DNA from 3 places in the Shinella agrisoli genome. Region 3 is predicted to be linked to each of the others. Evidence: riboswitches for the same ligand, from Rfam matches in the RefSeq annotation. Region 3 holds a riboswitch; each other region holds the start of a gene.
What was found. A riboswitch is a leader RNA that binds a small molecule or an ion and turns the genes downstream of it on or off. The one in region 3 is predicted to bind cobalamin.
Positions count from the first base shown of each region.

Region 1: it holds a riboswitch for cobalamin, as region 3 does, so the genes downstream of both, ACIIOY_RS05100 (aromatic ring-hydroxylating oxygenase subunit alpha) here and fdhA (formaldehyde dehydrogenase, glutathione-independent) in region 3, are expected to answer to the same signal.
Region 2: it holds a riboswitch for cobalamin, as region 3 does, so the genes downstream of both, ACIIOY_RS21150 (CbtB domain-containing protein) here and fdhA (formaldehyde dehydrogenase, glutathione-independent) in region 3, are expected to answer to the same signal.

Region 1 covers NZ_JBJIEP010000004.1:212,071-219,210, reverse strand. The annotation lists gene ACIIOY_RS05115 (FAD-binding oxidoreductase) at 1-880, opposite strand, end outside; gene ACIIOY_RS05110 (L-threonylcarbamoyladenylate synthase) at 892-1,866, opposite strand; gene ACIIOY_RS05105 (DUF6656 family protein) at 2,021-2,626, opposite strand; cobalamin riboswitch at 2,924-3,175, shown strand; gene ACIIOY_RS05100 (aromatic ring-hydroxylating oxygenase subunit alpha) at 3,283-4,527, shown strand; gene ACIIOY_RS05095 (FAD-binding oxidoreductase) at 4,529-5,626, shown strand; gene lysS (lysine--tRNA ligase) at 5,731-7,140, opposite strand, start outside.
Region 2 covers NZ_JBJIEP010000022.1:59,312-66,451, forward strand. The annotation lists gene ACIIOY_RS21135 (hypothetical protein) at 298-441, opposite strand; gene ACIIOY_RS21140 (cobyric acid synthase) at 688-2,151, shown strand; gene ACIIOY_RS21145 (peptidoglycan-binding domain-containing protein) at 2,299-4,002, shown strand; cobalamin riboswitch at 4,082-4,447, shown strand; gene ACIIOY_RS21150 (CbtB domain-containing protein) at 4,495-4,671, shown strand; gene ACIIOY_RS21155 (CbtA family protein) at 4,684-5,472, shown strand; gene cobU (bifunctional adenosylcobinamide kinase/adenosylcobinamide-phosphate guanylyltransferase) at 5,474-5,998, shown strand; gene cobW (cobalamin biosynthesis protein CobW) at 6,002-7,051, shown strand.
Region 3 covers NZ_JBJIEP010000017.1:91,138-98,277, forward strand. The annotation lists gene nrdE (class 1b ribonucleoside-diphosphate reductase subunit alpha) at 1-1,733, shown strand, start outside; gene nrdF (class 1b ribonucleoside-diphosphate reductase subunit beta) at 1,912-2,886, shown strand; cobalamin riboswitch at 2,958-3,159, shown strand; gene fdhA (formaldehyde dehydrogenase, glutathione-independent) at 3,343-4,533, shown strand; gene ACIIOY_RS18325 (DUF6925 family protein) at 4,661-5,749, shown strand; gene ACIIOY_RS18330 (histidine phosphatase family protein) at 5,756-6,382, opposite strand; gene ACIIOY_RS18335 (vitamin B12-dependent ribonucleotide reductase) at 6,486-7,140, opposite strand, start outside.

The DNA.
Region 1 (7,140 bases), on a different contig from region 3:
AGGTCGAGATGTCGGCCAGCACGTACCAGTCGTGCCGGGAGGGCAGGGGATCGCGCACGCCCGGAATGTGGCGCTGGGTGAACTCGACGCCGAGGCGCGGCATCAGCTCGAAGCCGGTCAGCGCGGTGCCGCAGCGGGCCGAGGCGCGTTCGAAGAGGGCGAGGGCGTCCGTCACGGATGCGAGGCCGGCAAAGGCGACCTCGTGGCCGAGGGGGCGGGGGAAGAGCTTCAGCACCGCGCCGGTGATGACGCCGAGCGTGCCCTCCGCGCCGATGAAGAGGTCGCGCAGGTCGTAACCCGTATTGTCCTTCTTGAGCCGGCGCAGGCCGTTCCAGACCTCGCCGGTCGGCAGGACGACCTCGAGGCCGAGGCAGAGCTGGCGCATGTTGCCGTAGGCGAGCACGGCGGTGCCGCCGGCATTGGTGGAAAGGTTGCCGCCGATCTGGCAGGAGCCTTCTGAGCCGAGCGACAGGGGGAAGAGCCGGCCGGCATCCTCGGCCGCCTTCTGGACCTGCGCCAGCACGCAGCCGCCGTCGGCGACGAGGACGTTGCCGACCGGATCGACGTCGCGGATGCGGTTGAGGCGGGAGAGCGACAGCACGACATCCGCCGCCCCCTCGCGCGGCGCGGCCCCGCCGACATGGCCGGTATTGCCGCCCTGCGGCACGATGGCCGTGCGCGTCTCGGTAGCGAGGGCCAGGATTTTGGACACGTCCTCCACCGATTCCGGCCGCAGCACCAGCGGCGAGGTGCCGTGATAGAGCCCGCGGCTCTCGACGAGGTAGGGGGCGATGTCGCTTTGCTCGATGAGGGCATGGGCGGGGCCGGTGATCGCCGCGAAACGGGCGATGAGATCGGGGGGAAGCGTCGCCTGGACCATCTGCATTTCTCCTAGCTGCGGGGGGCGGCGGCGCGCTGCAGCCGGTCGTTGATCGCCTCGCCGAGGCCGGTCGAGGGGATGGGCGAGAAGGCGATGGACCGGGCGCCCGCCGCATCCGCCCGTTTCATGTAGCCGAAGAGATTTGCGGCCGCCTCGGCAAGATCGCCGGAGGGGCTGAGGTCCAGCACGAGCGCCGCCTCCGCCTCGCCGGGCAGCGCCTTGCCGCCGAAGCGGATCAGCACCTCGCCCGGCCGCACGCTCCTGGCGTCGAGCCGGACCGGCGCATCGGGCGCATAGTGCGAGGCGAGCATGCCGGGCGCCTCGATCGCCGCGCCCGCCTTGCCGCTGCGCGTGACCGGGCGGCCGGTGACGCGCTCGACCTCGGCGGCGTCGAGCCCGCCGGGCCTGAGCAGCCGGATCATCCCGTCCTCGACCTTGAGGATGGTCGATTCGAGCCCCACGGTCGCCGGGCCTGCGTCGAGCACCAGTTCCAGCCTGTCGCCGAAATCCTCGGCGACGTGCCGGGCGGTGGTCGGGCTGATGCGGCCGGACGTGTTGGCGCTCGGGGCCGCGAGCGGGCGGCCGAAGGCGCAAAGCAGGCGGCTGGCGAAGCCGGTCGGCACGCGGATGCCGACCGTGTCGAGCCCGGCGCGCGCCAGCGGATGGATGGGGCTTTCCGGGCGGACCGGCAGCACGAGCGTCAGCGGGCCGGGCCAGAAGGCCTCGGCGATCCGTCGCGACAAGGGATCGAAGACCGCGTGCCGTTCCGCCATGGCAAGGTCGGCCATGTGGCAGATCAGCGGATTGAAGCGCGGACGGCCCTTCATTTCGTAGATGCGGGTGATCGCCAGCGGATTGGTGGCATCGGCGGCAAGGCCGTAGACCGTCTCGGTCGGGATGGCGACCGGCACGCCGCGGCCGAGGGCCTCGCAGGCGCGCGCCAGCGCCGCCTGCCCATCCGTCCGTGTGTCCACGATCTGCGCCATGCCGCTTCTTCCGTTGTCCGGCGCCTCCTTTACAGGGCTTTGACGGCAGATGCCAAGAGCGCGCGCCGCTTTGCCTGGATGCGAGCGAGCGGATCAGACCCGCCGAAAGAGCGGCCTGTTGCGGGAGGATGAAAATCCCGCGCCCATGGGCGCGTCAGAGCGCGCGGATGGCCTGGCGCAGGGCCTCGTTGCGCGTGCCGAGCATCAGCACGTTCTTCATGGCGAGCTTCGGGTCGTCCGTGCGGAAGATCACGCCGTTGCCGCGCACCTTGCGGTCGATCTGCAGCCGCCCCTCTTCCTGCGTCGGCGCGATGGCGACGGCGAAATACATGCGCCCGGGCCTCTGCGAGATGCCGGCGAAGAACTGCTCCTCGTCGCCGATCTCGGCGAGGAAGTTGGCCATGTAGAAGGCCCATTGCACGTTCTCGAATTCGGCAAAGCGGGAATTGGCCACCGTGATGTGGCAGTAGCCGAGATGCGGCGTGCGCGCGAGCGTGCGATGGAAGATCAGCTTCGGAAACCGGATGGAATGGTGGAAGCCGTTGATGCGCTCATGGGTGACGCTGCCCGCCCGCTCGAGCTTGCGGCCCGTGCGCTCGGCGACCTCCTGGTCGCTGAGGTAGCGCTTTTCGCTCGGGCTCCAGGTGAGGCTGCGGTCGATCCGCCCGGTGCGCAGGAACTCGGTGTGGACGGCGGATTTGGGCGGGTTCGCGCGCTTGTAGGCGACGGCGTCGTAGTATCGGAATTTCGTCTGCTGCACGCCTTGGCACTCCATCCTCGCGCCCGGATCGAAAAAAGCTTATGGAAACGTCGTTAAGCATTCCTTTCCGTTGCGCTCCCTATTCCCGAGGGCGTGTTTTGTGGTCGCAATATGACAAGAGGGCAATCGTTGGGATCCGCCTGCCGAAAAGGTAGGCGGCCCGCTATAAAGTCGAGCACATCGCATTGAGATGTATGATGAAATTGCTGAGGCCCGGCATAGGCCCCTTCCTGATCGACTGTCGTCAAATCATGAAGTCATGTCGTTTTCCGACATGCCGGCCGCACATTCTTGCGCTTAGATGGACACACTCGAGGTGCCGCCCCAGAGGAGGGGCGGAGAATTGGGAAGCCGGTTGAAATCCGGCGCTGCCCCCGCAACGGTGTTGGAGCAAGGTGCAGCAGGAAGCCACTGGACGGGAGGTCTGGGAAGGCGCTGCATCCGGTCCCGCAAGGCACGGCCCCGAAAAGTCGTCCGGCTTTTTGGACAAGGTCATGACCCGCAAGGACGCTCCTCAGCCCGGAAACCAGCCTGGAGGAACGATCGTGACTGGCTGCGGCGGGCGGCCGGGAAACGTGCAGTCCGTGCGGCTCGCCCGCCCGGAGGCCGTCTCCTTCCGTGCGCCTCATCCCCAACTTGGATACCGAGGATCCGGCATGGACATTCGCAGCGACGTGCTCCGCAAGCTCAAGAACCGGCGCGACGGCTACAGCCTCGAGCAGGCCTTCTACATCGACCCCGACTATTACAGGCTCGACCTCGAGACGATCTGGTACCGCGACTGGCTGTTCATCGGCCATGACTGCGAGATCCCGAAGGCCGGCAACTATTTCACCGTGCAGGTCGGCGATTATCCCGTCGTCGTCACCCGCGACCGCGCGGGCACCATCCGCGCCCTGCACAATTCCTGCCGCCACCGCGGCTCGCGCGTCTGCACGCAGCACAAGGGCACCTCGGCCAAGCTCGTCTGTCCCTACCACCAGTGGACCTACGAGCTCGACGGATCCCTGCTTTTCGCCCGCCACATGGCGGAAGACTTCGACAAGAGCCAGCATGGCCTGAAGAAGATCCATTGCGAGACCGTCGGCGGCTACATCTTCATCTGCCTTGCAGACGAGGCGCCGGACTTCTCCGCCTTCCGCGCCACCGTCGAGCCCTATCTCGCCCGCCACCGCCTCGGCGAGACGAAGGTCGCCTTCGAAAGCACGATCGTCGAGAAGGGCAACTGGAAGCTCGTCTGGGAAAACAACCGCGAATGCTACCACTGCGCGGCAAACCACCCGGAGCTCTGCCGCACCTATCCCGAAGCGCCCACCGCGACCGGCGTGCAGGGCGCAAAGAACGACCCGGTGATCGCCGCGCACTGGGAAAAATGCGAGGCCGCGGGCCTGCCGAGCGAGTTCAGGATCTCGCCGATCGGCCAGTTCCGCGCGGCGCGCATGCCGCTCATCCAGGACGCGGAGAGCTATACGATGTCGGGCGCGCGCGCCGTCGCCCGCCCGCTTTCCAGCGACATCCTGGAAAGCCATATCGGCACCCTGCTGCTCTTCCATTATCCGACGACGTGGAATCACGTGCTCGCCGACCACGCCATCACCTTCCGCGTGCTGCCGCTCGGCCCGGAGCTCACGCAGGTCACCACCAAGTGGCTCGTCAACAAGGATGCGGTGGAGGGCGTCGACTACCGCCTCGACGAGCTCACCCACGTCTGGACCGAGACCAACGACCAGGACCGCCGGATCGTCGAGGAAAACGCCTTCGGCATCCGCTCGCCCGCCTACCAGCCCGGTCCGTATTCGGTCGAGGACGAGGGCGGCGTCATGCAGTTCGTCGAATGGTACGCCAACTTCATGGTCGAGCGGCTCGACGGCGCCAAGCAGCCGCTCTCGCGAGTCGCCTGACATGACGGCCGCCAGCCACTTCCGCCACTTCGACGAGCTCCAGCCGTGGAACGACCGCCAGCATCTCCTGGAATGCGTCGCCGCCACGGTGGAAACGGCGGACGTGATGACGTTCGCCTTCCGCTCGGACGGCGACAACTGGTTCCGGTACCTGCCGGGCCAGTACGTCACGCTGGAACTGCCGGTTCGCGAGGACGAGCCGGTATTCCGCACCTACACGCTGTCCTCGACGCCGTCCCGGCCCTTCTCCGTCGCCGTGACGGTGAAGGCGCAGAAGAATTCGATCGGCACGCGCTGGATGTTCGACAACCTGCGCCCCGGCATGAAGCTCAAGGCGTTCGGCCCGCTCGGCGACTTCTCCTTCGTGCGCTATCCGGGGGAGAAGTACCTGTTCATCTCGGCCGGCTCCGGCATCACGCCGATGGTGTCGATGACGCGCTGGATGGCCGATTGCGCCCCGCAGTCGGATGTCGCCTTCGTCTCCTGCGCCCGCAAGCCGGAGGACCTCCTGTTCAAGGCGGAGCTCGAATGTCTCGCCGCGCAGATGCCGAACCTTTCGCTCGGTTTCGTCGTGGAAAGCCACAATCCGCGCGACGGCTGGCATGGCCTTCGCGGCCGCATCGACGCCGCCCGGCTCACGCTGCTCGCGCCGGATTTCCGCGACCGCACCGTCTTCTGCTGCGGCCCGGAGCCCTTCATGCGCGGCGTGAAGGACATGCTGAAGGTCTGCGGCTTCGCCATGGACCGCTACCACGAGGAAAGCTTCCAGCCGGCGGCGGCGCCCGCGCCGGAGGAGATCGCCGTCCGTGCCGGCCCCGGCGAGGCGGATGCCGACGCCGTCGCCACCGTCACCTTCACCATGGCCGGCAAGGATGCGAAATGCCCGCCCGGACAGACGATCCTGCAGACGGCGCGCGCCGCGGGCGTGCGCATCGGGGCCGCCTGCGAAGGCGGCCTGTGCGGCACCTGCCGGGTGATGAAGGTCTCGGGCGAGGTCGAGATGCACCACAACGGCGGCATCCTCGACGACGAGATCGAGGAAGGCTACATCCTCGCCTGCTGCTCGCGGCCGATCGGGGACGTATCGATCGAGGCGTAAGGCAGGCGGTTCGATCGCCTCGCTTTAACCTCGCAACAAAAAGCCCCCGCACCGGCCGGTGACGGGGGCTTCAATGTGTCCGTCGGCGCCGGCCTCCCCACCGGTCAGTCCGCTTTCGCCCGCCGCGCCGGGAAGAGGATGACGTCGCGGATCGAGGGGGCGTTGGTGAGCAGCATGATCAGGCGGTCGACGCCGATGCCGAGGCCGCCGGCGGGCGGCATGCCCTGGTCGATGGCGTCCAGGAACTCGTCGTCGAGCTGCTTGTCCTTCTCGCCGCGCGCGTGCGCCTGCTCCAGCTGCTCGACCATGCGGGCGCGCTGCTCCTCCGGATCGTTGAGCTCGGAGAAGGCGTTGCCGAGCTCCCAGGTGTTGCAATAGGTCTCGAAGCGCTCGACGAGGCGCGGCTCGCCCGGCACCTCCTTGGCGAAGGGCGAGATGTCCTTCGGGAAATGGGTGACATGCGCCGGCTGGATCAGCGTCGGCTCGACCTTCTCCTCGAAGAGGAAGGCAAGGCACTCGCCCCAGGTCCAGTCCTTCTCCACCTCGAAGCCGGCGGCGCGCGCGGCGGCGCGGGCTTCCTCGTCCGTCCTGATCGCGAGGAAGTCGATGCCGGTCGTCTCCTTCACGGCGTCGGGCATCGGCACGCGGCGGAACGGCCCCTTGAAGGAGATCTGCTTGTCGCCGTAGGCAAACTCGGTCGAGCCGTGGATCTTCATCGCAAGCTCGGCGAAGAGGCGTTCCACGAGGTCCATGATGTCCTCGTAGTCGGCATAGGCCCAGTAGCACTCCATCATGGTGAACTCGGGATTGTGCCTTGTCGACACGCCCTCGTTGCGGAAGTTGCGGTTGATCTCGAACACCTTGTCGGTGAGCCCGGAGACCAGCGTGCGCTTCAGGTAGAGTTCCGGCGCGATGCGCAGGTACATGTCGAGCTTGAGCGTGTTGTGGTGGGTCTTGAAGGGCTCGGCCGTCGCCCCGCCGTAGACGGAGTGCAGCATGGGCGTCTCGACTTCCATGAAGCCGTCGTTCTCCATGAAGCGGCGGATGCCCGAGATGATCTTCGAGCGCTGCTGGAAGCGGAGCTTGGATTCCTCGTTGGTCATGATGTCGAGGTGGCGCTTGCGGTAGCGGATCTCGACGTCCGACACGCCGTGCCATTTCTCCGGCATCGGCAGCAGGGTCTTCGTCAGCATGACGATCTCTCGCGCGTTGATCGTCAGCTCGCCGCGCTTGGTGCGGCGCACGACGCCGGTGACGCCGATGATGTCGCCGAGGTCGATCATCGGCAAGAGCGCGCGGGCTTCCTCCGGCGTCGTGTCCTTGTGCGAGAAGATCTGGATCTTTCCGGAGGCGTCATGGATGTCCATGAACATGCCGGAATTGCGCGAGGAATAGACGCGGCCGGCGACCGTCACCACGTCGCCGCTCTCCGTGTCGGGTGCGAGGTCCTCGTATTTCGCGGCGAGCTCCGCATTGGTCATCGTGCGGTGGAAATGCGCCGGATAGACGTCGCC
Region 2 (7,140 bases), on a different contig from region 3:
AAAATCGCGATTCACCTTTGCTTAAGGTCCCGATAACGGTCCGGTAAGGATGTGCGGCTATTGGTTTTGTCACGGCGGGGGACACCGCCGCCCGCTCCGGAAAGGTATTGCGTACCGGGGTGCCTGGGCGCCGACGCGTTTTGTCGGAAGCCGCCATGCGTATCTTGGCAAGCCGCGCATTCCCGCGAGGAATGCGCGGCTTTCGCCGTTTCAGGCGCCGGGCAAGCCATAAAAAACGCCGCCTCCCGGAGAGAGGCGACGTTGCATGCGAGCGGACCTGACGTCGCGCCCGAAAGATCAGCCGATGTTGCGCGTGCGGATGAAGCCGAGCGGGCCGAGCGGCGCGTCCATGACGACGTTGCGCTCGCGGGACTGGCTCCTGGGGGCTTCGCCGTTCCAGGCGATCTGAACGAAGTTCGGCTTGCTGAAGATGTACAGCATGTCTTTGGTCCTTGAAACCCGAAGCCACTTGCCTCGGCTGTGCGATGAGACCGATATAGGCGCGATCACGGCGCAAACCATGGCCGTTCACGGCGTGGAATGTCGCAAAATGAACAGCGGAGCAGCCATGCCCGAATTGCATGGCCCTGTGTTGCGGAATTGCATCTGCCGGCGGCCGGAAATTGCGGCGGGATTGCGGTAAATCAGGGCTTTTCGGTGGCGGGCGTGGATGGTAGGAGGACGCGCATGACAAGAACGATCATGCTCCAGGGCACCGGCTCCGATGTCGGAAAAACGGTACTGGTGGCGGGGCTCTGCCGCATCGCCGCGAACCGCGGGCTGAAGGTGCGTCCCTTCAAGCCGCAGAACATGTCGAACAACGCCGCCGTTTCCGCCGACGGCGGCGAGATCGGCCGGGCGCAATGGCTGCAGTCGCTCGCCGCCCGCGTCCCGTCCTCCGTGCACATGAACCCGGTCCTCCTGAAGCCGCAGTCGGATGTCGGCAGCCAGATCATCGTGCAGGGCAGGGTGTTCGGCCAGGCGAAGGGGCGCGACTACCAGGCGCTGAAGCCGACGCTGATGGGCGCCGTGCTGGAGAGCTTCGAGACGGTCTCGGCCGGCGCCGATCTCGTCGTGGTCGAGGGTGCAGGCTCTCCGGCGGAAACCAACCTCAGGGCGGGGGACATCGCCAACATGGGCTTTGCGACGCGGGCGGGCGTGCCCGTCGTGCTCGTCGGCGACATCGACCGCGGCGGCGTCATCGCCTCGCTGGTCGGCACGCATGCCATCCTGCCCGAGGAGGACCGGCGCATGGTGACCGGCTACCTCATCAACAAGTTCCGCGGCGACGTCACGCTGTTCGACGGCGGGATTGCCGAGATCGGCCGCTTCACGGACTGGCCCTGCTTCGGCGTCGTGCCTTGGCTGAGGCAGGCCGCGCGGCTGCCGGCGGAGGATTCGGTCGTGCTGGAACGGCTCGCCAAGGGCGGCGGGGGGGCGTTGAAGGTGGCCGTGCCCGTCCTGCCGCGCATCGCCAATTTCGACGACCTCGATCCCCTGAAGGCGGAGCCGCAGGTGGACCTCGTCTTCGTGCGGCCGGGCGAGCGGATTCCGGCCGATGCCGGCCTTGTCGTCCTGCCGGGTTCCAAGTCCACCATCGCCGATCTGCGCGATTTGCGCGCCGCCGGCTGGGACGAGGACCTCGCCATGCATATGCGGCGCGGCGGCCGCGTCATCGGCATCTGCGGCGGATACCAGATGCTCGGCCGCCGCGTGACGGATCCGCTCGGCATCGAGGGCAGCGAGCGGGAGGTGGAGGGCCTCGGCCTCCTTGCGGTCGAAACGGAAATGGCCCCGGAAAAGACCGTGCGCAACAGCACGGCCCGTTCCCTGCAATACGACGTGCCGCTGGAAGGATACGAAATCCATCTCGGCCGCACCGCGGGGCCGGATGCCCTTCGTCCCCCGGTCAGCATCGACGGGCGTCCGGACGGCGCCCTTTCGGCCGATGGCCGGGTGATGGGCACCTACCTGCACGGCTTTCTTGCGAGCGGCGCCTACCGGGCGAGGCTTTTGGCCGACTTCGGCATCGATGGCGGCGGGTTCGATTATCGCGCGAGCGTCGACGAGGCGCTTGACGGTGTCGCGGCGGAGCTGGAGGCGGTTCTCGACCGCCGCTGGCTCGAAGGCCTTTTAGGGGGCGCTGATTAAACCGACCCGCTGAAACGTAGAGCCATCGGGTTCCTTCGCCACCGGCCTGCCGCACCAAAGTTGCGCCAGAATTCGGTGCGAGGAGTGACGGAAATCCGTCCGGCTTCCGGGCGTTGACGCCTTCGCGCGATCCGAAAGGGTAAATACATGGGTTCTGGACCTCTCGCACGATCCGTTCTGGCCGGCCTGGTCGGGCTGTCGCTCGCCGGCCTTCCGGCCGCGGCCTTCGCCCAGACGGCCAAGGAGGCCACCAGCGCGGGAAAACGCTGGGAAGAGGAATTCTCCCTCTGGCAGAAGGTTTCCTCGGGCAGCGACGTCGCGCAGTACGAAGGCTACCTGAAGCAATATCCGAACGGCACCTTCGCCTCCATGGCGCGCCTGCGCATCGCCGAATTGCAGGCGGCCGCCAAGACGACGCAGGCAACGGCCGCCTCCGGCGACGCCGCCAAGGTGGAGGAAGCCGCGGCCGCCGAAAAGGCGAAGGCCGAGGAAGAGGCGAAGAAGGCCGCCGAGGCGCGGAAGGCGGAAGAGGCTGAAAAGGCCGCCGCGGCTGAAAAAGCCAGGGCCGAGGAAGAGGCTCGCAAGGCTGCGCAGGCCCGGAAAGCCGAAGAGGACGCCCGCAAGGCCGCCGAAGCGGAAAAGGCGAAGGCCGAGGCGGAAGCTGCGCGCCTGAAGGCGGAGGCCGACGAGAAGGCGCGGGCCGAAGCCGCCGCGGCGGAAAAGGCCCGTGCCGAAGAGGCTGCCCGCCTGAAGGCGGAAGCCGAGGAGAAGGAAGCGACCGCCCGCAGGCTTGCCGAGGAGCAGGCGGCCGAAGCCGAGCGCCTGAAGGCGGAGGCGCAGGCCGCGGCGGAAAGGGCGCGGGCGGAGGAGGCCGCGCGCGTGAAGGCCGAAGCCGACCGCAAGAAGGCCGAGGAAGCCGCTGCCGCGGAAAAGGCACGTGCCGAGCAGGAAGCCGTCGCGCGTCGTGAAGCGGAAGCCAGGCGCGCCGAAGCCGAGAAGGCCGCCGCCGCCGAGAAGGCGCGGATCGAGCGGGAGGCCGCCGCTGCGCGCAAGCTTGCGGAAGAGAAGGCCGCCGAGGTGGAGCGGCTGAAGGCCGAGGCCGCCAAGGCGGCAGCGGATGCCGAGGCCAAGGCTGCGGAAGCGGCGCGCCTTGCGAAGGAAGCGGAAAAACGGGCCGCGGAAGCCGCCGCTGCCGAGAAACGGGCCCAAACCGGCGCAGCCGCCACCGCCGGACGCGACGCGCAGGAGGGCGAGAAGGACGACCTTGCCGCCGGGAAGGCGGATGCGGCCAAGCGCGAGGAGGAGGCGTTCCAGAAGGCCGTGCTCGAAGGCACGGAGAATGCGTTCCGCGCCTACATCGCGCAATATCCGAAGGGCCGCTTCGTCGCGGACGCCCGCGAGCGCCTTGCCGCGCTGGCAGGCACCGCGCGGCAGGAGACCGCGACGGCGACCGTCGAGACCGAACGCCGGGCGGCGGAGGAGCCGGCGGTCGATCCGCGGGAAGCCTATCTCGGCCGGTCGAGCCGCGTCCAGGCGCAGCGCTGGCTGAGCATGCTCGGCTTCAACACCTACGGCGCCGACGGCGTCTTCGGCCCGCGCACCCGCTCGGCGATCGCCGCCTGGCAGGGTGCGTCCGGCTACCGCGCCGACGGCTACCTCTCGCGCCGGCAGTTCCGTGCGCTGCGCGAGGCCGCGCAATATGCCGAGGCCCGGCAGAACCGCCAGCGCCGCTACCAGCGGGACTACGACGTGCTGGAAGGCCCGGTCGACGGGTACTACGACGGTCCGTACTACCGCGACGACGGCTATTACAACGGCGGCGGGGGCATGGTGATCATTCCCGGCTACTGAGACTGCGCCGGCCGGACGGCGGTTTCAGCACAGGCCGTGCCGCTGCCGGTCGATTGACTTCCCGGGGGCGGAAGCATAATCATCCGGACTATTGGATGGTTCCCGGGTCCGGAAACGGATCGGGGAGTAAATGGGAATGTGACGCGGCGGACCCAACCAGGGCGCTGCAATCACGGCCGACCCCGCGACTGTAGAGTGGCGAGGGACGCCCGTCCGCTGGGAGGACGCGGCGCGCAAGCGGGGCAATGGCGCTCCGGGGACCGCGCCTCGAAAACCAGCCGGAAAAGCCACTGGGCAGCATCACGATAAACCGGGGTTGGACGCCTCTATCTCTACGAATCGTCCGCCTTTTGTGATGCCGGGTCCGGGAAGGCGAGGGCGGACCCGCAGGCGCTTTGCGCCGGACGCCGCGAGCCAGGAAACCTGCCAGCCAATGAGGGCATGTCGCCCGACCCGGGGAGGGGCTTCCCCAACGCCTGCACGGAGGTTGTCATGGCTGTTTCCACCACGTCTTCCATTTCCCTTTCCGCGAACGACCGCCTCATCGCCGGCATCGTCGCGCTCGTCATCGGCGCCTTTCTGGTCTTCGGCGCGGGCCTTGCGAATTCGGCCGTGCTGCACGACACGGCGCACGACACGCGTCACTCCTACGGCTTTCCCTGCCACTGAGGAGTTCTTGAGATGATCGTTCGTTATCTCCTGGCCGCACTGGTGGCCGGGCTGTTCTCCGGCGTGCTCATGACGGCCGCCCAGGAGGCGCGGGTCGTGCCGCTCATCCTTCATGCCGAGGAATTCGAGGGCGGCGAGGAGGCCGCGCCGGCAGGCGAAGGCGGCACGCCCGCCACCGAGGGCGCGGCCCAGACGCAGGACCATTCCTCGCTCGGCGCGGCGCTTCTGGACGTTGCCGCCCATCTCTCGCCCGTTTCCCTCGCCCACGCCCATGACGGCGAGGAGCACGAGGAGGGCGGCATCATGTTCGGCATGAGCCGCTTCTCCGGCACGCTGCTCGCAAACCTCGTGACCGGTGCCGGCTTCGGCCTCCTGCTCGCGGGCTTCAGCCTCGTCTCCGGCTATCCGATCACCGTCGCGAACGGCGCGCTCTGGGGAGCGGCCGGCTGGCTCGCCGTGCACATGCTGCCGGCCATCGGCCTGCCGCCGGAGCTTCCGGGCTTCCCGGCCGCGGACCTCGGCGATCGCCAGGTCTGGTGGGTCGCGACCGTCATCCTCTCGGCCGCCGGCCTCTACCTCCTGTTCCTGAAGCAGGGTATCGTCGCCAAGATCATCGGCATCGTGCTCATCGCCGCGCCGCAGGTCTATGGCGCGCCGCAGCCGGGCGACATCTCCAGCAACGTGCCGGCCGTCCTCGGCGCGGAGTTCGCCGTCGCCGCGCTCGCCACGACGCTGTTCTTCTGGATCGTGCTCGGCCTCTCGCTGGGTTTTGCCAACGAGAAGATCGCCAAGGCGGCCTGACATGACGACGACATCGCCCGGAGCCGTCCTGGTTCTGGGCGGTGCGCGTTCCGGAAAATCCGCTTTCGCCGAAAGGCTGGTCGCCGAGACCGGCCTTTCGCGTCATTATATCGCCACCGGCCGCGCCTTCGATGACGAGATGCGCCAGCGCATCGCACGGCACCGGCAAGACCGCGGGAACGGGTGGAAAACGCATGAGGAGCCGCTTGCGCTCGCCGCGCGCATAAGCGACGTGGCGCGCGCGGACCGGGCGGTGCTCGTCGACTGCCTGACGCTCTGGATCACCAACCTGATGCTGGAGGAGCGGGATGTCGCCGCCGAATTCGGGGGCCTCCTCGCCGCCATCAGGACGGCGCCCGGCCGGCTGGTCTTCGTGTCGAACGAGGTCGGCCTCGGCATCGTGCCGGAAAACCGCATGGCGCGCGAGTTCCGCGACCATGCCGGGCGGCTGCACCAGGAGGTCGCCGCCCTCGTGCCTGAAGTCTATTTCGTCGCGGCCGGACTGCCGCTGAAAATGAAGGGTTGAGCCATGCTGCAACAGAAGATCCCCGCCACCGTCATCACCGGCTTCCTCGGGGCGGGCAAGACGACGATGATCCGCAACCTCCTGCAGAATGCCGGGGGAAAGCGCATCGCGCTCATCATCAACGAGTTCGGCGACCTCGGCGTCGACGGCGACGTGCTGAAGGGCTGCGGCGCGGAAGCCTGCACCGAGGATGACATCATCGAGCTTACCAACGGCTGCATCTGCTGCACTGTCGCCGACGATTTCATCCCCACCATGTCGAAGCTCCTGGAGCGCGAGAACCGCCCCGACCACATCGTCATCGAGACCTCGGGCCTGGCGCTTCCCCAGCCGCTCGTCGCCGCCTTCAACTGGCCGGAGATCAAGACGCAGGTGACGGTCGACGGCGTGGTGACGGTCGTCGACAGCGCGGCCGTCGCCGCCGGCCGCTTCGCCGACGACCACGACAAGGTGGATGCGCTGCGCGTGACGGACGAGAACCTCGACCACGAAAGCCCGCTGGAAGAGCTCTTCGAGGACCAGCTTACCGCCGCCGACCTGATCGTGCTCAACAAGACCGACCTGATCGACGCGGAGGGCCTGAGGACCGTGCGCGAGGAGGTCGCCTCCCGCATCGCCCGCAAGCCCTCGATGATCGAGGCGCGGAACGGCGAGGTCGCCGCCGCCGTCCTGCTCGGCCTCGGCGTCGGCACGGAGGACGACATCGCCAACCGCAAGTCGCACCACGAGCTGGAGCACGAGAACGGCGAGGAGCACGACCACGACGAGTTCGACAGCTTCGTCGTCGATCTTCCCGCCATCGCCGATCTGGCCGCCTTCATCGAGCGCCTCAAGGGCGTGATCGCCGCGCACGACGTGCTGCGCCTCAAGGGGTTCGCCGATGTGCCCGGCAAGCCGCTGCGCCTGCTCATCCAGGCCGTCGGCAGCCGCATCGACCACTATTTCGAGCGCGCCTGGGCGCCGGGCGAGGCCCGCGGCACCCGTCTCGTCGTCATCGGCCTGCACGACATGGACGAGAAGGCCGTGCGCGACGCCATCGCCGCCGCGGTGTGACGGCGGCATGAGCGTGCGGCGGTCCCTCTCTCCGGCTTTTCGGGCGCGGCACGGCCATTTCCGGCCTGCCGTGCCGGTGGATCCTCGGG
Region 3 (7,140 bases):
CGCGCGGCAACGAGGCGTTCGCCCGCGACCTCGTCGACGAGATCATCTCCGGCCGGTTCCAGCCGGCGACCCCCACCTTCCTCAACGCCGGCAAGAAGCAGCGCGGCGAGCTCGTCTCCTGCTTCCTGCTGCGCGTCGAGGACAACATGGAGAGCATCGGCCGCGCGATCAACTCGGCCCTCCAGCTTTCCAAGCGCGGCGGGGGCGTCGCGCTCTGCCTCACCAACCTTCGCGAGATGGGCGCGCCGATCAAGCAGATCGAGAACCAGTCTTCCGGCGTTATCCCGGTGATGAAGCTGCTGGAGGACTCGTTCTCCTACGCCAACCAGCTCGGCGCGCGGCAGGGGGCGGGGGCCGTCTATCTCCACGCCCACCACCCGGACATCATGCGCTTCCTCGACACCAAGCGGGAGAACGCCGACGAGAAGATCCGCATCAAGACGCTCTCGCTCGGCGTCGTCATCCCGGACATCACCTTCGAGCTGGCGAAGAACAACGAGGACATGTACCTCTTCTCCCCGCACGACGTGGAACGCGTCTACGGCGTGCCCTTCACCGAGATCTCGGTGACGGAGAAGTACCGCGAGATGGTCGAGGACGCCCGCATCCGCAAGAAGAAGATCAGGGCGCGCGAGTTCTTCCAGGTCATCGCCGAGATCCAGTTCGAGTCGGGCTATCCCTACATCATGTTCGAGGACACGGTGAACCGCGAGAACCCGATCGCCGGCCGCATCACCATGAGCAATCTCTGCTCGGAGATCCTCCAGGTGAGCGAGGCGAGCGAATTCAACGACGACCTCTCCTATGCGAAGATGGGCAAGGACATCTCCTGCAACCTCGGTTCGCTCAACATCGCCGCCGCGATGGACAGCCCCGATTTCGGCCACACGATCGAGACGTCGATCCGCGCGCTGACCGCCGTTTCCGAGATGAGCCGCATCTCCTCGGTCCCCTCGGTCGAGAAAGGCAACGACGACAGCCACGCGATCGGCCTCGGCCAGATGAACCTGCACGGCTATCTCGCCCGCGAGCGCATCTTCTACGGCTCTGAGGAAGGCATCGACTTCACCAATATCTACTTCTATACGGTGACCTATCACGCCGTCCGCGCCTCCAACCGGCTGGCGGTCGAGAAGGGCCGGAGTTTCAAGGGCTTCGAGAACTCGAAATACGCTTCCGGGGAATATTTCGACAAATACACCGAAGCCGAATGGCTGCCGGCGACGCAGAGGGTGAGGGCGATCTTCGAGGAGGCCGGGATCCATATCCCGACGCGGCAGGACTGGCTGGACCTGAAGGCGGCGGTCATGGAAGGCGGCCTCTACAACCAGAACCTCCAGGCCGTGCCGCCGACCGGCTCGATCTCCTACATCAACCACTCGACCTCCTCGATCCATCCGATCGTCTCGAAGATCGAGATCCGCAAGGAGGGCAAGATCGGCCGCGTCTACTATCCGGCCGCCTATCTTACCAACGACAACCTGGAATATTATCAGGACGCCTACGAGATCGGCCCGGAGAAGATCATCGACACCTATGCGGCGGCGACGCAGCATGTCGACCAGGGGCTCTCGCTGACGCTGTTCTTCCGCGACACGGCGACGACGCGCGACATCAACCGGGCGCAGATCCACGCCTGGAAGAAGGGCATCAAGACCATCTACTACATCCGCCTTCGCCAGATGGCGCTGTCCGGCACGGAAGTGCAGGGCTGCGTGTCGTGCGCGCTTTGAATCGTGGCCTGCGCCTCACCCTAGCCCTCTCCCCCCAGGCGGGGAGAGGGGACGTGCCATGCGAACCGTCCGGAGGAGCGGGACGGTACGGCATATGCCTTCTCCCCGCTTGCGGGGAGAAGGTGGCGGCAGCCGGATGAGGGGCCAGCCAGCCAGGTTAGCAATCAAGGACACCCGAATGAACATGCACGCCAAGCCCGCAAGCCGCATCCGCGCCATCAACTGGAACCGCATCGAGGACGACAAGGATCTCGAGGTCTGGAACCGCCTCACCGGCAATTTCTGGCTGCCGGAAAAGGTGCCGCTTTCCAACGACATCCCGTCCTGGGCGACATTGAAGCCGGAGGAGCAGAAGCTCACCATCCGCGTCTTCACCGGCCTCACGCTGCTGGACACGATCCAGAACGGCGTCGGCGCGGTGACGCTGATGGCGGATTCCGCCACGCCGCACGAGGAGGCGGTGCTCTCCAATATCTCCTTCATGGAGGCGGTCCACGCGCGCTCCTATTCGTCCATCTTCTCGACGCTCTGCCTGACGCCGGACGTGGACGACGCCTACCGCTGGTCGGAGGAGAACGAGTTCCTGCAAAGGAAATCCGCGCTGATCATGGCGCAATATGCCTCGGGCGATGCCTTGAAGAAGAAGGTCGCCTCCGTCTTCCTCGAGAGCTTCCTGTTCTATTCCGGTTTCTACCTGCCCATGTACTGGTCGAGCCGCGCCAAGCTCACCAACACCGCCGACCTCATCCGCCTCATCATCCGCGACGAGGCGGTGCACGGCTACTACATCGGCTACAAGTTCCAGCGCGGCATTGAACGTCTGAGCGCAGAAAAGCAGCAGGATATCAAGGATTTCGCGTTCGATCTTCTGCTGGAGCTTTATGACAACGAGGCCAAGTACACCGAAGAGCTCTATGACGGCGTCGGCCTCACCGAGGACGTCAAGAAATTCCTGCACTACAATGCCAACAAGGCGCTGATGAACCTCGGCTACGAAGCGCTCTTCCCGCCGGAGGCCTGCAAGGTGAACCCCGCCATCCTCTCCGCCCTCTCGCCGAACGCCGACGAGAACCACGACTTCTTCTCCGGCTCCGGCTCCTCCTACGTCATCGGCAAGGCCGTGGCGACGCAGGACGAGGACTGGGACTTCTGAGGCAACGCCACCGTGTCGTTGCAGACACCGCCGATGTCGCATTCCCGAAGGTCATTTCGTCCGCCGGATGATTTGCTGGACGTGTTCAAGGTGCCATCCCGACATCGTCGGGCTGGATAATTGGGAAACCGGTGGAAGGCCGGTGCTGCCCCCGCAACGGTAGCGGAACGAAGATCTCGACGAATGCCACTGGCCGATTGGCCGGGAAGGTGTCGAGAGCGTCCGGAAGGACGGTTCCGAAGCCCGGAAACCAGCCTTGAGACACAGACTCGGCCGATTGCGGTGGGCGATCGAGAGGCGGACGGCGTTCCCGCGGGGCTGCTCCGTTCATTCCTCGGTTTCCATCCTTCGTCGAGAGACGTTCCGTGCGGCCGCACCGCGGTTTCGCGTGCGCTTTGACATGATCCGGCCTGCGGAGGAGCGGGCCGGAAGGCTTCAACCAAGGAGGAGACGGATATGAGCAGGAACAGAGGCGTCGTCTATATGCGGCCCGGCAAGGTGGAGGTCCGCGACATCGACGACCCGAAGCTGGAGGCACCCGATGGCCGCCGCATCGAGCACGGGGTGATCCTCAAGGTGATTTCCACGAACATCTGCGGCTCCGACCAGCACATGGTGCGCGGCCGCACGACCGCGATGCCGGGCCTCGTTCTCGGGCACGAGATCACCGGCGAGATCATCGAGAAGGGCATCGATGTGGAGATGTTGGAGATCGGCGACATCGTCTCGGTGCCGTTCAACGTCGCCTGCGGGCGCTGCCGCTGCTGCAAGTCGCAGGATACCGGCGTCTGCCTCACCGTGAATCCCTCGCGCGCCGGCGGTGCCTACGGCTATGTCGACATGGGCGGCTGGATCGGCGGGCAGGCGCGCTACGTCACGGTGCCCTACGCCGATTTCAACCTCCTGAAATTCCCCGACCGCGACAAGGCGATGGCCAGGATCCGCGACCTCACCATGCTGTCCGACATCCTGCCGACGGGCTTCCACGGCGCGGTTCGCGCGGGCGTCGGCGTCGGCTCGACGGTCTATGTGGCCGGTGCCGGCCCGGTCGGCCTTGCGGCGGCCGCCTCGGCGCGCATTCTCGGCGCGGCGGTCGTGATGATCGGCGATTTCAACAAGGACCGCCTTGCCCATGCCGCCAGGGTCGGCTTCGAGCCCATCGACCTGTCCAGGAGCGACCGGCTCGGCGACATGATCGCCGAGGTCGTCGGCACGAACGAGGTGGACAGCGCCATCGACGCCGTCGGTTTCGAGGCCCGCGGCCATGCCGGCGGGGAGCAGCCGGCCATCGTGCTCAACCAGATGATGGAGATCACCCGCCCCGCCGGCGCGATCGGCATTCCCGGCCTCTACGTCACCGAGGATCCGGGCGCCGTCGACGACGCGGCCAAGCACGGCAGCCTGTCGCTGCGCTTCGGCCTCGGTTGGGCGAAGGCGCAGTCCTTCCACACCGGCCAGACGCCGGTTTTGAAGTACAACCGGCAGCTCATGCAGGCCATCCTGCACGACCGCCTGCCGATCGCCGACATCGTCAATGCGAAGATCATCCCGCTCGACGATGCCGTTCAGGGCTACGAGAGCTTCGACCAGGGCGCGGCGACCAAGTTCGTGCTCGACCCGCACGGGGACCTCTTGAAGGCCGCCTGACGACGACGGGACGCGCCGGCCGGATTTTCGAACGGCCGGCGCATCCGCACCCGATGGAATGCGCGCCGGCGTCCGGGGAGGCGAGGGGCCTGCCGTGCAGCGGTTCATGCATGAAGGACGAACGAACATGACTGATTTCCGGGACGTCTTGATCGACCACCTCGTAGACGAGAGGGCGGGCTGGAGCATGGGCTGCTTCGGCGCCGTTGCCGAGTTCCACCAGGACAGGGGCGAATATCTGGAAGCCGACGCACCGACGATGTTCGTGCGGGCGACCTCCCGGGGCGCCATCCGGCTGAACGCCGAAGCCGTCGGGCAGATCGTCCCGGTCGCCTACGAGACGCTCGGCGCGGACCCGCACCGATGGAGCCATGGCGTGGCGCTCTGCCTGCCGCAGAAGGATTCGGCGATGAACGGCCGGAAGGTCCTGACCGAGCTCGGGCGGGACGAGGAGGCGGTGCGTTCCGCGGACAGGGCGGCGATCCTCTTCGATCTCGGCCTCGGCCTCCCGCAATGCGACTTCTGCATCCGCACCGCGGATCCGGACCTGCTTTCGCTGCTGCGCGCCAATGCCGGGCGCAGCCTGTTCGAGCCCGGCAATCCTTCGAGCGCCGCCGTGCTGAAGGCGCATCCCCACCGGGTCGCGCTGACGCGGATCGGCCGCATCGAGGTCTTCCAGAAGATCGGCGGGCCGGATACCGGCGGAGCTTCGCCGCCTGGACCGCATACGCACCTGCTGCCCCATCTGCTCAAGTCGCGCCGCACGCATTCGGCCGATACGCCGATCCCGAAATATCACCTGCCGCTCGGCTATCTTCATCCCGCCAATCCCGTCACGGACGGCCTGGGCCGGGACAGGGCGTTCGACATAGACGATCACGCCCGGTTCCAGGCGCTGTTCGAGCGGTTTGCCCGCCCGGACCTGCCGATCCTGCGCAAGGCGGTGCTGGACGGGCTTGCCAGGAGGGCGGAGCCCGGGCAGTTCCCGCTTCAGTCCGACCGCTTCAGCCGCGCCACGGTGCGCATCACGCTGCGCCAGCAATACAGGCTCGCCGAGCGGTTCGGGGGCGGTTCCTATCTCGAGCTGGTGTCGAGATGGCGCAATGTCCTCGACGGGGCGGCGGATATGGCCGCGACGGATGAGGAGGCGCCCGCTCGCACCGGCCCCGGGGCGAATGACGTGCATTCTTCCCCGCCGCTTGCCGCGGCCGGCTGATCGCCGCTAGAGACCGGAAACGGCCGGCAGGTCCGATCCGAAGCCGCGCAGGGCCCAGCGCCTGCCGTCGCTGGTCAGCAGCAGCATTCCGAGCGGCTCGACATCGATACGCCAGAGCGAGGCGAGCGGCGCCCCGAGGACGTGTGCGAGAAGAAGCTTCAGGATGATGCCGTGCGTGACGGCCAGCGTGCTCCCGCCTTTCGCATGGAGCGTCGTGAGCCAGGAAGCCGCCCGCTCGCATGCCGCGTCGAAGGATTCGCCCCCATGCGGCGCCGCGGCCGGATCGGACATCCAGCGCTCGAACGCCTGGGGAGATCCGGCGGCGACATCGGCGATCGCCCGCTCGTTCCATTGCCCGTAATCGACATCCCTCAACGGAGGGCAGGGGATCGGCCTCGACGAAAAGAGCGCGGCCGTTTCGGCCGCGCTCTTTTCGGGCGCATGCAAAACCTCGTCGAACGCGCGAAGGTGCTGCGCGAGCTTCCGCGCCCGCTCGGTTTCCTTCGCAAGCAGGCGCTCGTCGGAGAAAAAACGCGGCTGCCGGCTGGATACGGTCGCGCCGCGGCACAGGATTGTGAGGCGTGTGGCTCTGCCCTGGGACGGTCCCGTCCCTTCTCCTCCGGCGCTCGCCATTGATCTGTGCTCCACGCAGGAAACGAACAGGAAGGACGGCTGCGAACCCCAACGGGTCCCGCGACATGCGTGCGGGACCCGTTGAGGAACCGGACGGTTTCCGTCAGCTGCAGCCGCTTGTGGCGCCGCAGGTGTCGCACTTCTCGCAGGTGCCGTTGCGCACCATGGTGAAGTTCTGGCACTCGGAGCACATGTTGCCCGTGTAGCCCTGGGCGATCGAGCGCATGCGGCGTTCGTTCTCCACCTTCTTGGCGTCGGCCTTGGCGCTGGCGGCTTCGGCGGCGGCCTTGTCGGAGAAGAGCGCGGTCACGCCTTCCGCTACTTCCTCGCCGATCTCCTCCGCGATTTCCTCGGCAAGTTCGGCGGCGCGCTCCTCGTAGTCGCGCTTGAAAGCGACGATTTCGGAGGTGGCGACGGCGGTCGCCGGCTCCAGCTTGCGGGCGGCGCTGCCGGCAAAGGCGGTGACGTTGCCGCCGGACGAGGCCTTGGCGGGCGCGGCGGTGGCGGCGCCCTTCGGCTCGGCGAGCGGACGCTCGTTCTGCCCGCCCTGGATGAGCGTCGGCTTGTGGCCGCGCGTCCAGCCGGTCGAGATCAGGTTCGTCTTGCCTTCCTGGATGCCCTTGCCGAGCGCCGTGTTGCCGAAGTCGGACGTATCGACATGGGCAAGGTCGTGGCGGCCGAGATAGGAGACGGCGAGCTCGCGGAAGACGTAGTCGAGGATCGACGTCGCGTTCTTGATCGCGTCGTTGCCGACGACG